Regions from separate parts of the Streptomyces sp. NPDC020801 genome, predicted to be linked through region 1. Evidence: riboswitches for the same ligand, from Rfam matches in the RefSeq annotation. Region 1 holds a riboswitch; each other region holds the start of a gene.

Region 1 (5,436 bases):
TCCTTCCGCGACGAGGGCGGCGCCGACGCCGTACGCTCCCTGCTCGATACGTACGGCGGCACCCGCATCGTTCACGGCCACAGCCCCATTCCCTACCTGCTGGGCGAAGTCGGCTCCGAGGACGGCGAGGAGACGGCGGACCCGGTGGTGGAAGGACCGCACGTCTACGCCGACGGACTCGCCATCGCCATGGACGGCGGCGTGACCATGGCCGGAAAGCTGCTGGTCCAGCAACTTCCCCTGGAAAGCTGACCGTTCACCGGACGGCCGCCTCATGGTGACGGCCTGTGCAGGTCGGCACCCAATTTGTGGAAACCCCCTGTCACCGCGCGCCGTCACGGCTCTACCATCGGCTTATCCGTAGCAGGCTCCCCTCCGTTTCTGCCCGACGGCTCGCCGCCATGCGAGCCCCAAGCCCTACGGAGCATCGGGGGATGCACATGAACAGCGTTCCGCAGCACCTGCTGAACGAGGACCGCCAGGAATACGAGCGGATCCTCGATGAGGCGCTGCGCTCCGCCCCACACCGCCCGGAACTGGCCGCCGTGGGAAAGCGGCTCAACCCGGAACAACTACGCACCATGGCGCTCAACGCCACCGCTCTGATCACCGCGGCCGCGTCGACCGAGTACCACCACTATGTGAAGATCCGTGAGGAGCTGCGCCGTCCGGCGCCCGCCGCTCCTTCCTCCATGCAGGAGACCTCTCCCGCCGAGCCCGGCGGGACCGCGGCGGGACTGGCCGCCACGGTGGGAGAGGTCGCGGAGACCAGCGGCGCGGGCGCGGGCGCCGTCGTCGCGGTACTCGCTCCCGTCCTCGCCGGCATCGCCGCGGCCCTCTTCCTGCTCGTCGGCTACGTCCTGAGGATGCTCGACCCGGCCCCGGCGTTCGCCCAGACCATGATCACTGCCGGCTGGGTGTTCGGCGCCGTGACCGCGGCCGCGATCCTCGCCGCCGCCGTCGGACTGCTGCTCACCGCCCTGCGCAACCGCCCCTCGCTCGAGGCCGGGCCGTACGGCGGACTGGGCGAGGAGGTCACCCGCGCCCGGGAGGCCTGGCACGACGCCCTGCTCGAACGCGGGATCCTGCCGTTTCTGCGCGAGGCGCTCGCCGACCCCGACCCAGCCGCACTCCACCGCGGGGCCCCGTCGGCACCGACCAGCCGCATGCCGCAACTCGGGTACGACCGGCCCGGGTTCAGCAGCCCCGACGACGGAGTCCCGAGCCGCCGCCCGAGCTACAGCAGCCCGGACTTCACCAGCCCGGACTTCGGAGGACCGGAACACCAGCCGGAGTGAGCCGCCCGCCGCGCCCGCAGGGGCCGCGCAACCCGGGGCACCCGTCCCGTCCCTGCGGACGACGGCCGGGGCCGCCGGGACGCCCACATGCCATGAGCGTCCCGCCCGGTCGCCGCCCCACCGTCCCGCCTCGCCACCCCGGAAGGCTCGCCTGCCCCCGGGACCGTCCGGGAAGCGGGCGCGGACCTCACGGAGCGCCGGATGGCCGGATGGCCGGGCAAGAGTCAGTCCGCGATCGGCAGGTACACCCGGTTGCCCGCGGCGGCGAACTCCTTCGACTTCTGCGCCATGCCCTCCTCGACCTCGGTCTGTGTGGTGCCGTGCTCACGCCGGATGTCCTGCGAGATCTTCATCGAACAGAACTTCGGCCCGCACATCGAGCAGAAGTGGGCGGTCTTGGCGGGTTCCGCCGGAAGCGTCTCGTCGTGGAACTCCCGTGCCGTGTCCGGGTCGAGGGCGAGGTTGAACTGGTCCTCCCACCGGAACTCGAAGCGGGCGTCGGACAGCGCGTCGTCCCAGTCCTGGGCACCAGGGTGCCCCTTGGCGAGGTCGGCCGCATGGGCTGCGATCTTGTAGGTGATGACGCCGGTCTTGACGTCGTCCCGGTTGGGCAGGCCCAGGTGCTCCTTGGGCGTGACGTAGCAGAGCATCGCCGTGCCCCACCAGGCGATCATCGCGGCACCGATGCCGGAGGTGATGTGGTCGTACGCCGGCGCGACGTCCGTCGTCAGCGGGCCGAGCGTATAGAACGGAGCTTCATCGCAGATCTCCTGCTGAAGGTCGATGTTCTCCTTGATCTTGTGCATCGGGACGTGTCCCGGGCCCTCGATCATGGTCTGTACGTTGAAACGCTTGGCGATCGCGTTGAGTTCCCCGAGCGTGCGCAACTCCGCGAACTGCGCCTCGTCGTTGGCGTCCGCGATGGAGCCGGGCCTGAGGCCGTCGCCGAGGGAGTACGTGACGTCGTAGGCGGCGAGGATCTCGCAGAGCTCCTCGAAGTTCTCGTAGAGGAACGACTCCCTGTGGTGCGCGAGGCACCAGGCCGCCATGATCGAGCCGCCGCGCGAGACGATGCCGGTCTTGCGGTTCGCGGTCAACGGCACGTACGCCAGACGCACGCCGGCATGGACGGTCATGTAGTCCACGCCCTGCTCGGCCTGCTCGATGACCGTGTCCTTGTAGATCTCCCAGGTCAGCTCCTCGGCCCGGCCGTCGACCTTCTCCAGGGCCTGGTAGAGCGGCACCGTGCCGATGGGCACGGGGGAGTTGCGCAGCACCCACTCGCGGGTGGTGTGGATGTTGCGACCGGTGGACAGGTCCATGACCGTGTCGGCGCCCCAGCGGGTCGCCCAGGTCATCTTCTCGACCTCCTCCTCGATGGATGACGTCACCGCGGAGTTGCCGATGTTGGCGTTGACCTTCACCAGGAACCGCTTGCCGATGATCATCGGCTCGATCTCCGGATGGTTGACGTTGGCGGGCAGCACCGCGCGGCCCGCCGCGATCTCCTCACGGACGACCTCGGGAGAAACGTTCTCCCGGATCGCCACGAACTCCATCTCCGGAGTGATCTCGCCGCGGCGTGCGTACGCCAGCTGGGTCACCGCCTGGCCCTCACGGCCACGGCGCGGCTGGCGCGGCCGTCCCGGGAAGACCGCGTCGAGATTGCGCAGGCCCCCGCGCGGCGAGGTGTGCTTGACGCCGTCGTCCTCGGGACGCACGGGACGGCCCGCGTACTCCCCGGTGTCGCCACGGGAGATGATCCAGTTCTCCCGCAGCGGCGACAGGCCCCTGCGGACATCGGTGTCGACGAGTGGATCGGTGTACGGGCCCGATGTGTCGTACAGCGTGACCGACTGCCCGTTGGTGAGGTGCACCTGACGGACCGGCACGCGCAGATCGGGGCGTGAACCCTCGACGTACGCCTTGTGCCAGCCGATGGACTTCCCGGCCTCCCCGCTGGGAGCGGTGTGCTCCCCGTCGCTGGAGATCTGCGTGGAGGCAGGCGTGCGTGCGTCCTTGTTGGTCATGAGACCTACTCCCTACGCCGGCATTACCCGGTAACAGGTTCGGCGGTCGACGCAGCGGTTCCCGTCTGTCGGCGTTTCATGTGAGACACCACTCGTTCCACGTGAAACATCGCAAAGACGGAGGTCAGCGCCCTCTCAGCCCGGTGCTCCGAGCTCCCGCGTGTGCAAAGGTGTCTCCACGCTAGCGTCATTTGTGGCGCGGTGAACAGTGGGCCTCTGCCGTTGTTGCGATGATCTGGCGGTGAGCACGACCCAGCAGTTCCCCCATCCACCTCCCGACCCGCGCCACGGACAAGGCTCCTGGCACGGCGAAGGGCAGGGCCAGGCATACGGTCGAGAGCACGGCTACGGCCCGGAGGGCGGGCACGGCCCCGAGACCGATGCCGTGCCCGCGCACCCGCACGGGCACGGACCGGGGACTGGAGACGGGCTCGCGCACGGGCACGCACCGGGGGCCGGGGGCGGTCACGGACACTCGCACAGCCATGGCCACGGGCCCGCCACCCCCGTCTCCAAGCACCTCCGCAAGGTCATCGCGGCGATCCTGATCCCGTTCGCCGCGGTTGTGCTGGTCGGCCTGGCCGTACTGTGGCCCGGCGGCGCCCCCTCGCGCGAGCGCACCGGTGTGGGCTTCGACCGGCAGACGCAGCAGGCCACGGTCGCCAAGGTGGTCCAGGTGAGCTGCAAGTCGGTGAACGCCTCGGGAGGCACGCCCATCGGCGACACCTCCACCGCCGAGGGCTCCTCCGCGCAGGCGAAGGCTTCGGGCAGCTGCAAGAAGGCCACGATCCGGGTGGACACCGGCAAGGGCAAGGGCCGTACGTTCACCGAGATCGTGCAGCCGGACCAGTCAAGGCAGTTGCACCAGGGCGAGAAGGTCGTGGTCGCCTACGAGCCCTCCGCCCCCAAGGATCTGCAGTACTCGGTCACCGACGTCAACCGGCGTTTCCCGGTGGCGCTGCTGGCCGGCATCTTCGCACTCGCCGTCGTGGTCGTCGGGCGGATGCGCGGCGTCATGGCTCTGATCGCGTTGGCCATCAGCTTCCTGGTGCTGGACCTCTTCGTCCTGCCCGCGATCCTGCAGGGCTCGAACCCACTGGTAGTGGCGGTGGTGGGCTCGAGCGCCATCATGCTGATCGCCCTGTACATGTGTCATGGCCTGTCCGCCCGCACATCCGTGGCGGTGCTCGGCACGCTCATCTCACTGGTGCTGATCGGCGTTCTGGGCTCGCTGTTCATCGAGTGGGCCGCGCTGACCGGCAACACCGATGACAGCACCGGCCTGATCCATGGCCTGTATCCGTCGATCGACATGAGTGGTCTGCTGCTCGCCGGAGTCATCATCGGCTCGCTGGGTGTCCTCGACGACGTGACGGTGACGCAGACGTCTGCGGTCTGGGAACTGCACGAGGCCAATCCGGCCATGGGCTGGCGCGGGCTGTACCGCGCCGGCATCCGCATCGGACGCGACCACATCGCCTCCGTCGTCAACACCCTCGTCCTCGCGTACGCGGGCGCCGCGCTTCCGCTGCTGCTGTTGTTCTCCATCGCGCAGAGCAGCGTGACGACTGTCGCCAACAGCGAACTCGTCGCGGAGGAGATCGTAAGGACGTTGGTGGGCTCGATCGGCCTGGTCGCCTCGGTGCCGGTCACCACGGCGCTCGCGGCTCTCGTGGTCTCGGCCGACCGCCCGGCGGAGCAGACCGCGGCGTCGGCCGCCGTGCCGGCTCCGGCGCGCGGCACAAGAGGGAGACGCCGCAAGCGGTGACGCGGTGTCGCCGCCGGCGGTGACGCGGTCTCGGGCGCGGGGTGTTGTCGCTCAGCGTCCCCGGCGCTGAGGTGAAGCGTTACGCCACCGCACTCGTCGTTGCCGTAACGCTTCAGCCCGCGCTCTGTTCCTCCGCCAGGATGCGGTCCAGGGCCTCGTCGAGGTGGGCGTCGAAGTCGGCCAGAGCCCCCTCCTGTCCCAGGGGCACCAGCTTGTCCGTGCGGTCGAGGAACGCCACGAGCGGCGCCGTGGAGGAGCGGAACAGCGCGCGGTCGCAGCCCACCTGAAGCCGGATCAGGACCTCGCTCAGCGAGTCGGTGTCGGCGGGCGAGATCCGCAC
Region 2 (5,436 bases), on a different contig from region 1:
AGCGTCGGGTTGTCGGGCCGCGCGATGAACACGGTCGCCCCGAACTCCCCCAGCGACACCGCGAAGGCGAACCCGGCGGCGATCAGCAGCGCCCGCCGCACCATCGGCAGATCGACCTCCCGCCACACCCGCCACGGCGACGCCCCGAGCACGGCCGCCGCCTCCCGCAGCCGTACGTCCACCGCCCTCAGCACCGGCAGCATGGTCCTTACGACGAAGGGGACGCCGACCAGGGCCTGGGCGAGCGGGACCAGCAGCCAGGACTGGCGCAGGTCCAGCGGGGGCTCGTCCAGCGCGATCAGGAACCCGAAACCGACCGTCACCGCCGACACCCCGAGCGGCAGCATCAGCAACGCGTCGAAGCCGCGTACGATCCGGCCCGCGTCCCGCCGGGTGAGCGCGGCGGCGGCCAGGGCGCCGATCGCCACGGCGATGGCGGTGGCGGCGGCGGCGTAGGACAGGGAGGTGCCGATCGCCTGGATCGGCGCCACCAGGAAGGTGCCGCCGTCCGCGTCGGTCAGCGCCCGGTAGTAGCCGAAGCCGGGCGCGGTGAGCGACCGCTGCACCAGCACGGCGAGCGGCAGCAGGAGGAGTACGGCGACGGTCGCGAGAACACCGGCCAGCAGCGCCCACTGCCCCGCGCCGCGCGGACGGCGGGCGGTGGCGGAGGCGTCGACCAGCCTCAGCGCGGCCTCCCGGCGCCGTACGGTCCAGGCGTGCACGGCGAGGATCACGCCCACCGCCAGGAACTGGACGATCGTCAGGACGGCGGCGGTGGACAGGTCGAAGATCTCGGACGTCTGCCGGTAGATCTCCACCTCCAGGGTGGAGAAGGTGGGGCCGCCGAGGATCTGCACCACGCCGAAGGAGGTGAAGGTGAACAGGAAGACCATGAGCGCGGCGGCGGCGACCGCGGGGGCGAGGGCGGGCAGGGTGACCCTGCGCCAGGCAGTCAGCGGCGAGGCGCCGAGCATCCGCGCGGCCTCCTCCTGCCGCGGGTCGAGCTGTGCCCACAGCCCGCCGACGGTGCGTACGACGACCGCGTAGTTGAAGAAGACATGGGCGAGGAGGATGGCCCACACCGTGGTGTCCAGCCGCAGGCCCCACAGCTCGTCGAGAAGGCCGCCGCGGCCGACGAGGGCGAGGAACGCGGTACCGACCACGACCGTGGGCAGCACGAACGGCACGGTGACGACCGCCCGCAGGACCTGCCGGCCGGGGAAGTCGAAGCGGGCGAAGACGTAGGCGGCGGGCAGGGCGATCAGCAGCGTGAGCGCGGTGGAGGCGAGCGCCTGCCAGGTGGTGAACCACAGCACGTGCCGGATGTCGGGCTGGGCGACGACCTCCGCGATCCGGCCGAACTGCCAGGTCCCGCCCGCCTTCAGACCGCGCCGGACGATCGCGGCCACGGGGTAGGCGAAGAAGACCGCGAAGAACGCGACGGGCACGGCCATCAGGCCGAGCCTCGCCGCGTTCCCCGTGCGGCTATGGGGCCGGCGTACTACTTCAGTACGAGTGAGGTCCACGACTTGACCCACTGGTCACGGCTGGCGGCGATCTTGCCGGGCGCCATGGTCTCGGAGTTCTGGGCCGGCGGGCCGTACTTGGTGAACTCGGCGGGCACCGCGGCGCCCGTGACCACCGGGTAGACGAACATGTTGAGCGGCATGTCCTCCTGGAACCGCTTGGAGATCAGGAAGTCGATGAACGCCTTGCCGCCCTTGGTGTTCTTCGCGTTGCGGAGCAGCCCGGCGAACTCGATCTGGCGGAAGCAGGTGCCGCCCGCGACCCCGGTCGGCGCGGTCTTCGGCTGCGGCTCGGCGTAGATGACCTCGGCGGGCGGCGAGGAGGCGTACGAGACGACGAGGGGCCGGTCGCCCTTGGCCTTCCTGCCGCCGGCGGAGCCGGAGAACTCCTGGTTGTAGGCCTGCTCCCAGCCGTCGACCACCTTGACGCCGTTGTCCTTGAGCTTCTTCCAGTAGCCCTGCCAGCCTCCCCCAGCGGCTCCGCCCCGGGAGGTACCCCCATCGCCGTACTTCGCGGCGGTGCCGAGCAGGAAGCCGAGGCCGGGCGAGGAGGTGGCGGCGTTCTCGGTGACGAGGAGGTTCTTGTACTGCGGCTTGACCAGGTCGTCGAAGGAGGCCGGCGGGGTGAGCCCGTGGTCGGCGAAGTACTTCTTGTCGTAGTTGACGCAGATGTCGCCGTAGTCGACCGGCGTGACCCGGTGCTTGTCCTTGTCGAGTTGGTAGGCGGACCCGACCTGGCCGAGGCCCTTGGCCTCGTACGGCTGGAACAGCCCGTTGTCCAGGGCCCGGGACAGCAGCGTGTTGTCGACGCCGAAGAAGACGTCGCCCTGCGGGTTGTCCTTGGTGAGGACGGCCTTGTTGACGGCCTGGCCCGCGTCGCCGTCCTCGAGGACCTTGACGGTGTAGCCGGAACTCTTCTCGAAGGCCGAGATGACGCTCTTGGAGGCGGCCCACGAGTCGTGGCTGACGAGGGTCACCGTCCTGGGGCCGGCGGACGGCGAGTCGCTCCCGCCTCCGCCCGACGACCCGCACGCGGACAGCGTGACCAGGCCAAGTCCGACCGCCGCGGCGACGAACGTCTTGGTGTGCACTGGATTTTCCTCCTGGGGTTGACCAGGAAGAGACGCGGCCCTGCCCGGGATCATCCGCGCGGGATGCCCGGGCAGGGCGCAACAGCTCGAGTGATGACCGAACTTCCTACCCAGAATGACCTGGGCGAGGTTCAGAGGGTCTGCGGCCCGGTTGCCGCACTCTCAGCGCTGTGGCGCTCCCCTGTCGGAATATGTGGATGTACTGACGGGATCAGACTACCGCCCGGCTATCGCTCGGTGGCAGCCAGCTGTCCGCACGCACCGTCGATCTCCTGCCCGCGGGTGTCCCGGACGGTCACCGGCACCCCGTGGGCGGCGATCGCCTCGACGAACGCCTTCTCGTCCTCGGGCCGGGAGGCGGTCCACTTGGAGCCGGGCGTCGGGTTGAGCGGGATCAGGTTGACATGCACGGGCCTGCCCTTGAGCAGCCGGCCGAGCCGGTCGCCGCGCCAGGCCTGGTCGTTGATGTCCCGGATCAGCGCGTACTCGATGGACAGCCGGCGCCCCGACTTCACGGTGTACTCGAACCCGGCGTCCAGGACCTCCCGTACCTTCCACCGCGTGTTGACCGGTACGAGGGTGTCGCGCAGCTCGTCGTCCGGCGCGTGCAGGGAGATGGCGAGCCGGCACTTGAGGCCCTCGTCGGCGAGCCGGTGGATCGCCGGGACCAGACCCACCGTCGAGACGGTGATCCCGCGCTGGGACAGCCCGAGCCCGTCCGGCTCGGGGTCGGTCAGGGCGCGGACGGCACCGACGACCCGGTTGTAGTTGGCGAGCGGTTCGCCCATGCCCATGAACACGATGTTGGACAGCCGGGCCGGACCACCCGGGACCTCGCCGTCGCGCAGCGCCCGCATCCCGTCCACGATCTGGTGCACGATCTCGGCGGTCGACAGGTTCCGGTCGAGGCCGGCCTGCCCGGTGGCGCAGAACGGGCAGTTCATGCCACAGCCCGCTTGCGAGCTGATGCACATGGTCACCCGGTCCGGGTAGCGCATCAGCACCGACTCGACGAGCGTGCCGTCGAACAGCCGCCACAGCGTCTTGCGCGTGGTGCCCTGGTCGGTCGACAGATGCCGGACGACCGTCATCAGCTCCGGCAGCAGGGCCTCGCGCAGCCTGGCGCGCGATCCGGCGGGGATGTCGGTCCACTGCTCCGGGTCGTGCGCGTACCGCGCGAAGTAGTGCTGCGAGAGCTGCTTGGCACGAAACGGCTTCTCCCCGATCGCGGCGACCGCCTCCTTGCGCTCGGCAGGCGAGAGATCGGCAAGATGCCGCGGCGGCTTCTTGGCTCCGCGCGGGGCGACGAAAGTGAGTTCTCCGGGCTTGGGCATGGTGCTACCAGTGTCGCAGACGCGCGGTCTGATCATTCCCGGCCCGCGGTCGCCTCCGGCCGCGGTCGCCGGGCAGCCGTGGTCGCCGGGCAGCCGTGGTCGGCGTGCATCCGCGGTCGCCGGCCCATCCGTGGTCGGCGTGCATCCGCAGGGCTGTCGAGCCACGAAGGGGAGCATGTTGGGATAATCGACCCAATGAGGGGCCAATCAGGCCGTTGCCGTGTGGTGGGAACAGGCCGTTCCCTGAGGGGGCCCTGAAGGGATGACGCGCGGGTGACAGGGACGCGGGGGCCGGAGGTGGTCGGAGTGCCAGATGTGGTCGGCTGGCTGTCACGCGTCGGCGACCGGCCGGGTCCGGTGAGCCGGGTGGTGGCGCTGTCACTGTTCCCGGTGATCCTGCTGGTGGTGGATCTGCTGACACCGCCGGCCATCCGCCTGGGTCCTCTGATGGTGGCGGCTCCCACGTTCGCGGCCGTCTTCTGCGGTCCGGTCGGCGTCCTCGCGGTGTTCGCAGTGACGGTGCCCTGCGTGATCCTGGCCGCTGTCGTGAACCAGCAGCTGGACAGCGCGAACTTCCCGGTGCAGATCGGCACCATCGTGCTGATCAGCGTGGCCGCGGTCGCGGCGGGGGCGGTGCGGGTGCGCCGGGAGCGCCAGCTGGCACGGTCCCGCTGGGTCGCCGAGGTCACCCAGCGGGTGCTGCTGCATCCGCTGCCACGCCGGATCGGACCCTACGAACTCGCCTCGCTGTACCTGGCGGCGGACGAGGAGGCCGCCATCGGCGGGGACCTCTACGCGGTCGCCCGCAACGGGCAGTGCTCGCGGGTCCTGCTCGGCGACGTGCAGGGCAAGGGGCTGGCGGCGCTGGAGATCGTCAGCTGTGTGCTGAACGGTTTCCGGCAGTCGGTCCGGCACGGCAGCCCGCTGCAGGAGGTGGTGCGGGAGCTGGAAGCGGCGTTCCGTGAGGACGTCCAGGAGCTGTCGACCGCCGCGGACACGGACCCCGGCCGCGTCGGCAGGTACGCGGAGGAGTCGTTCGTGACCGCCGTCGTGCTCGAACTGCCCGACGACGGCCCCATGCGCCTGGCGAACCTGGGGCATCCGGCACCGCTGCTCCTCCACGAGGGGCGGGTCACCGCGCTGGAGCCGACGGTCCCGGTGCCGCCGCTGGGCCTCGACGATCTGAACGACGGGGACGTGGTGGTGGACAACGTCGACTTCCCGCCGGGCGCCACCCTGGTGCTCTACACCGACGGTGTGACCGAGGCGCGAGGACCGGCCGGAGACTTCTACCCGCTCGCCGACCGGTTGCGGAACTGGACCGCTCTGCCCCCGGAGGCCCTGCTGGCCGCCGTCCGCGCCGATCTGCGGCAGCACGTGGGTTCACGGCTCACCGACGACGTGGCCATGGTGGTCGTCCAGCGGTCCCTCTCCCCCGTCCCCGCCCCCGCCGGGGAGCGCGCCGCCGAGCTGATGCAGGCGCGA
Region 3 (5,436 bases), on a different contig from region 1:
TGGTCAGACGGCGAGCGCCTGGGCGCGGCGCTTCACCTCCGTGCCGCGATTCTCGCTGAGCGCCTGCGCGGGGGTGCCGGGCAGGGACGGGTCGGGGGTGAAGAGCCACTCGATCATCTCTTCGACCGTGAAGCCGTCGTCCCGCAGGAGTGTCAGGGTCCCGGACAGGCCCTTGACCACCTTGTCCCCGTCGATGAAGGCGGCGGGAACGTGCAGCGCGCGGTTCTCACCGCGACGTACGGCGATGAGCTGGCCCTCCTTGACCAGCTGCCGCACACGCGTCACCTCGACGCCGAGCTGTTCGGCGATGTCGGGGAGGGTGAGCCAGGCGGGGACGAGAGCATCGATCTTTGCTTCAATCTCGGTCACGGCATCAAGCCTGCCATCTGCCACTGACACTCGGAAGCCGGGCCCGTCCACCCGGGCCTACGCCGTCGCCGCCTTCAGCGGCCGCGCCGGGTCCGCCAGCAGCTCCGCGGCCATCGGCGTGCCGGCCTCGATCAGCCGTCTGCCCTGCGCCAGGTCACGCGGCCGGCCGACCGCCAGCAGGGCGACCAGCCGGCCCTCGCGGAGCCAGCAGACCGTCCACGCCGGCCCCGAGGGGTCGCCGCGCCAGACGGCGGTGTCGGCGGACGGGTGGTGGCCGGCGTACTGCACGAAGCGGCCGAACTGCTCGGACCAGAAGTACGGCACCGGGTCGTAGACCGCGGACGCCTCACCCACGACGTTGGCGGCGACGGTGCGGGGACCCTGGAGCGCGTTGTCCCAGTGGTGGACCATCAGGCGCTCCCCGTACCTCCCCGAGGGGAAGGAGGCGCAGTCGCCGACCGCGTACACGTCCGCCGCCGAGGTGCGCAGGTGGTCGTCGGCCAGGACGTCGCCGTGCTCGCCCAGGTCGATGCCGGAGCCCGCCAGCCAGGCCGTCGCGGGGCGCGCCCCGATGCCGACCACGACGGCGCCCGCGGGCAGCCGCGTGCCGTCGTCGAGCACCACCGCGCCGGGCTCGACGCGCTCCACGCGCGCGTGCGTGCGCAGCTCGATGCCGCTGTCGGCGTACCAGGCGGTCATCGGCGCGGCCACCTCGGCCGGCAGCGCCCCCGCCAGCGGCCGGTCCGCGGCCTCCACGACCGTCACCGCGCAGCCCGCCTCGCGCGCGGCGGTGGCGAACTCGGCGCCGATCCACCCGGCCCCGACGACCACGATGTCGTGCTGCCCGGCGAGTACCGGCCGCAGCCGTTCGGCGTCGTCCAGGGTGCGCAGCAGGTGCACGCCCGGGACGCCCTCGGTGCCGGGCAGCCGGATCGGTTCTGCACCGGTGGCCAGGACCAGGACGTCGTACGGCACCGGCCCGGCGGGGGTGTCCAGCACATGGGTGTCGGTGCGCACGGCCAGGGCCTCGCAGCCGAGCCGCAGTTCGAGGCCGAGCGCCTCGAAGTCGACGTCGAAGGCGGAGCCCTCGGCCTTGCCGAGCAGAACGGCCTTGGACAGCGGCGGCCGGTCGTAGGGCTGGTGGGGTTCGGCCCCGATCAGTGTCACGGTGCCGGTGAAGCCCTGCTCGCGCAGGGCGACCGCGGTCTGCACGCCGGCCATGCCCGCGCCCACGACGACCACGCGCCGCGGCTGTGACGTGCCCTGTTCCTGCGTCTGGTCGCTCACCTGATCACCATAGTCAACTGACAAATCGTCAGTCAGGGGGCGTGCGGGGTGACCTGCTCCACAACACTCGTTCCGTTGCCCGGCCGCGACTCCCACTGCCAGGTCTCCTCCAACCGCACCCTGCCGTCGGACAGTTCGGCCACCGTCGACACGCAGTGCCCGGAGGACGTCGTCCCGTCGTGCCCCAGCTGGACGTACCGGAAGTCGAGGCGGTCACCTTCCCGGGTACCCACCAGATGGCCCCGTACGACGTCGCCACCCGCGTACTCGGCCCAGATCTCCCCGTCCTTCTCGTGGTACGTGAACCGGGTGCGCGTGCCCACCTGGCCCGGGGCCTGGTCGGCGACGGGGCTCAGGACGAGTCCGTCCAGCGAGCGGGGCATGGCGGGAGGCTCCCTTACGGGTTCGATGCTCTGCGGGCTAGGGTGGCCACCGTACAAGCACTCGCGGGAGCCCGGACGCACCGGGCTGAGAGGGAGGCTGGCGGCCTCCGACCGTACGAACCTGATCCGGGTCATGCCGGCGAAGGGAGGGGCTGGACGCCCATGTCGTCTTCACGTACGTCAGACGTCCTGGTCATCGGGGGCGGGATCATCGGGCTGGTGACGGCCTGGCGCGCGGCGCAGCGCGGGTTCGTCACCGCCGTGGCGGACCCCGAGCCGGGCGGCGGGGCCGCGCAGGTGGCGGCCGGGATGCTCGCCGCGGTCACCGAACTGCACTACGGCGAGCAGACCCTGCTCGGGCTGAACCTGGCCTCGGCCCGCCGCTATCCGGACTTCGCGGCCGAGCTGACCGAGCTGACCGGCCACGACCTCGGCTACCGCAGATGCGGCACGCTCGCCGTGGCGCTGGACGCCGACGACCGGGCCCATCTGCGCGAACTGCACGCGCTGCACCGCCAGTCGGGCCTGGACTCCGAGTGGCTGTCCGGCCGGGACTGCCGGCGCCTCGAGCCGATGCTCGCGCCGGGCGTGCGCGGCGGGCTCCGGGTCGACGGGGACGACCAGATCGATCCCCGGCTGCTGGCCGGGGCGCTGGTGGCCGCGTGTGAACGGGCCGGGGTGGTCTTCCACCGCGGCTGGGCCGAGTCGCTCGTCGTGGCCCGCGACCGGGCCGCGGGCTGTGTGCTGCGCGACGGCACCGAGCTGGGCGCGGGGCAGGTGGTGCTCGCGGCGGGAAGTCTGAGCGGGCAGCTCACGGGTGTGCCGGACGAGGTGCTGCCGCCGGTGCGGCCGGTGAAGGGCCAGGTCCTGCGGCTGACCGTGCCCAGGCGGTCCGCGCCGTTCCTGAACCGGACCGTGCGGGCCGTGGTGCGCGGCAGCCATGTCTATCTGGTGCCACGGCTCAGCGGCGAGCTGGTGGTCGGGGCCACCAGCGAGGAGCTGGGCTGGGACACGACGGTGACCGCGGGCGGGGTGTACGAACTGCTGCGCGACGCGCACGAGCTGGTCCCGGGGATCACCGAGCTGCCGCTTACGGAGACCCGCGCGGGACTGCGCCCCGGCTCCCCCGACAACGCGCCGCTGCTCGGCCCGACCGAGCTGGACGGGCTGCTGCTGGCAACCGGGCACTACCGCAACGGAGTGCTGCTCACACCGGTCACCGGCGACGCGATGGCGCACGCGCTGACCACCGGCGAACTGCCCGAGGAGGCCCGCCCCTTCACCCCACGGCGCTTCCGTGCCGCCACCGCACTCACGGAGCGTACGGAGCTCACCGAACACACGGCACACCCGGCACGCACGGAGCAGCCCGCATGAACGTCTCCGTCACCATCTCGGTCAACGGGGAGCCCCTCCGGATCGCGCCGGGCACGGCCCTCGACACCGTCGTACAGACCCTGACCGCGGCGCCCTCCGGGGTGGCCGCCGCCCTCAACGAGACCGTCGTCCCGCGCACGCGGTGGTCGTCCACGGCCCTGGCCGAGGGCGACCGCGTCGAAGTGCTGACCGCCGTCCAAGGAGGCTGACCCATGGCCGACGATCCCTTCGTCCTCGGTGGTACGTCCTTCTCGTCCCGGCTGATCATGGGGACGGGCGGCGCGCCCAGCCTGGAGGTGCTGGAGCGGGCGCTGGCGGCCTCCGGCACCGAGCTGACCACGGTCGCGATGCGCCGGGTGGACCCCTCGGTGCACGGCTCCGTGCTGTCGGTGCTGGAGAGGCTGGGCATCCGGGTGCTGCCCAACACGGCCGGGTGCTTCACCGCCGGTGAGGCCGTCCTCACGGCCCGGCTGGCACGTGAGGCGCTCGGCACGGACCTGGTCAAGCTGGAGGTCATCGCCGACGAGCGCACCCTGCTGCCGGACCCGATCGAGTTGCTGGACGCGGCCGAGACGCTGGTCGACGACGGTTTCACGGTGCTGCCGTACACGAACGACGACCCGGTGCTGGCCCGCCGGCTCGAGGACGTCGGCTGCGCCGCGATCATGCCGCTGGGCTCGCCGATCGGCTCCGGGCTCGGCATCCGCAACCCGCACAACTTCCAGCTGATCGTCGAGCACGCGCGCGTGCCGGTGATCCTGGACGCGGGGGCGGGTACGGCCTCGGACGTGGCGCTGGCCATGGAGCTGGGGTGCGCGGGCGTGATGCTGGCCTCGGCGGTGACCCGGGCGCAGGAACCGCAGCTCATGGCCGAGGCGATGCGGCACGCGGTGGAGGCCGGCCGGCTGGCCAGGCTGGCGGGCCGCATCCCGAAGCGGCACTTCGCCGAGGCGTCGTCTCCCACCGAGGGACTGGCCCGGCTGGATCCGGAGCGGCCGGCCTTCTAGCACGGGGGGCGGCGCCCGGCGCGCGGGAAGCGTCACAGGTCGGTCGCAGTACAGCCCCCATTGCAACTGAAGGGGCGTTGTGTCCGTGCCGGCTCGTACACTCACCTGCGTGGATACGACCCTTCAGGACCCCCTCGTCGGGCAGGTGCTCGACGGCCGTTATCGCGTCGACGCGCGGATCGCGGTGGGCGGGATGGCCACGGTCTACCGGGCCCTGGACACCCGCCTCGACCGTGTCCTCGCGCTCAAGGTGATGCATCCGGCGCTGGCCGCCGACGGGGCCTTCGTCGAGCGATTCATCCGGGAGGCCAAGTCGGTCGCCCGCCTGGACCACCCGAACGTCGTGCAGGTCTTCGACCAGGGCGCCGACGGGTCGTACGTCTACCTCGCCATGGAGTACGTCCCCGGCTGCACCCTGCGCGACGTGCTGCGCGAGCGCGGGGCGCTGCAGCCGCGCGCCGCCCTGGACATCCTGGAGCCGGTGCTCGCCGCGCTGGGCGCCGCGCACCGCGCGGGGTTCGTGCACCGCGACATGAAGCCGGAGAACGTCCTGATAGGTGACGACGGCCGGGTCAAGGTCGCCGACTTCGGGCTGGTGCGGGCCGTGGACACGGTCACGAGCACCACCGGCGCGGTCCTCGGCACCGTCTCCTACCTCGCCCCGGAGCAGATCGAGCACGGCACCGCCGATCCGCGGGTCGACGTGTACGCGTGCGGGGTCGTCCTGTACGAGATGCTGACCGGCGGCAAGCCGCACCAGGGCGAGAACCCCGCCCAGGTGCTCTACCAGCATCTGAACGAGGACGTGCCGCCCCCGTCGGCCGCCGTGCCGGGGCTGCCGTTCGAGCTGGACGAGCTGGTCGCGGCGGCCACCGCGCGCACCCCGGACGTCCGGCCGCACGACGCGGTCGCGCTGCTCGCGCGGGTCCGCGAGGCCCGCGCGCCGCTCAGCGCGGCCCAGCTGGACGCGGTGCCGCCGCGGGCCGTGCCCGGGGAGCACGACAACGCCGAGG

Evidence for each region. A riboswitch is a leader RNA that binds a small molecule or an ion and turns the genes downstream of it on or off. The one in region 1 is predicted to bind thiamine pyrophosphate.
Region 2: it holds a riboswitch for thiamine pyrophosphate, as region 1 does, so the genes downstream of both, ACH4UM_RS24460 (thiamine ABC transporter substrate binding subunit) here and thiC (phosphomethylpyrimidine synthase ThiC) in region 1, are expected to answer to the same signal.
Region 3: it holds a riboswitch for thiamine pyrophosphate, as region 1 does, so the genes downstream of both, thiO (glycine oxidase ThiO) here and thiC (phosphomethylpyrimidine synthase ThiC) in region 1, are expected to answer to the same signal.

Annotation. Positions count from the first base shown of each region.
Region 1 is NZ_JBIRST010000006.1:153,980-159,415, forward strand. Features, by position in the region: gene ACH4UM_RS14820 (metallophosphoesterase) at 1-252, shown strand, start outside; gene ACH4UM_RS14825 (hypothetical protein) at 435-1,298, shown strand; gene thiC (phosphomethylpyrimidine synthase ThiC) at 1,523-3,328, opposite strand; TPP riboswitch at 3,321-3,498, opposite strand; gene ACH4UM_RS14835 (YibE/F family protein) at 3,570-5,096, shown strand; gene ACH4UM_RS14840 (SsgA family sporulation/cell division regulator) at 5,209-5,436, opposite strand, start outside.
Region 2 is NZ_JBIRST010000012.1:54,747-60,182, forward strand. Features, by position in the region: gene ACH4UM_RS24455 (ABC transporter permease) at 1-1,454, opposite strand, end outside; gene ACH4UM_RS24460 (thiamine ABC transporter substrate binding subunit) at 1,502-2,617, opposite strand; TPP riboswitch at 2,703-2,810, opposite strand; gene rlmN (23S rRNA (adenine(2503)-C(2))-methyltransferase RlmN) at 2,845-3,951, opposite strand; gene ACH4UM_RS24470 (PP2C family protein-serine/threonine phosphatase) at 4,258-5,436, shown strand, end outside.
Region 3 is NZ_JBIRST010000003.1:478,509-483,944, forward strand. Features, by position in the region: gene ACH4UM_RS09545 (Rv2175c family DNA-binding protein) at 4-369, opposite strand; gene ACH4UM_RS09550 (NAD(P)/FAD-dependent oxidoreductase) at 427-1,656, opposite strand; gene ACH4UM_RS09555 (hypothetical protein) at 1,689-2,039, opposite strand; TPP riboswitch at 2,093-2,204, shown strand; gene thiO (glycine oxidase ThiO) at 2,202-3,416, shown strand; gene thiS (sulfur carrier protein ThiS) at 3,413-3,625, shown strand; gene ACH4UM_RS09570 (thiazole synthase) at 3,629-4,423, shown strand; gene pknB (Stk1 family PASTA domain-containing Ser/Thr kinase) at 4,533-5,436, shown strand, end outside.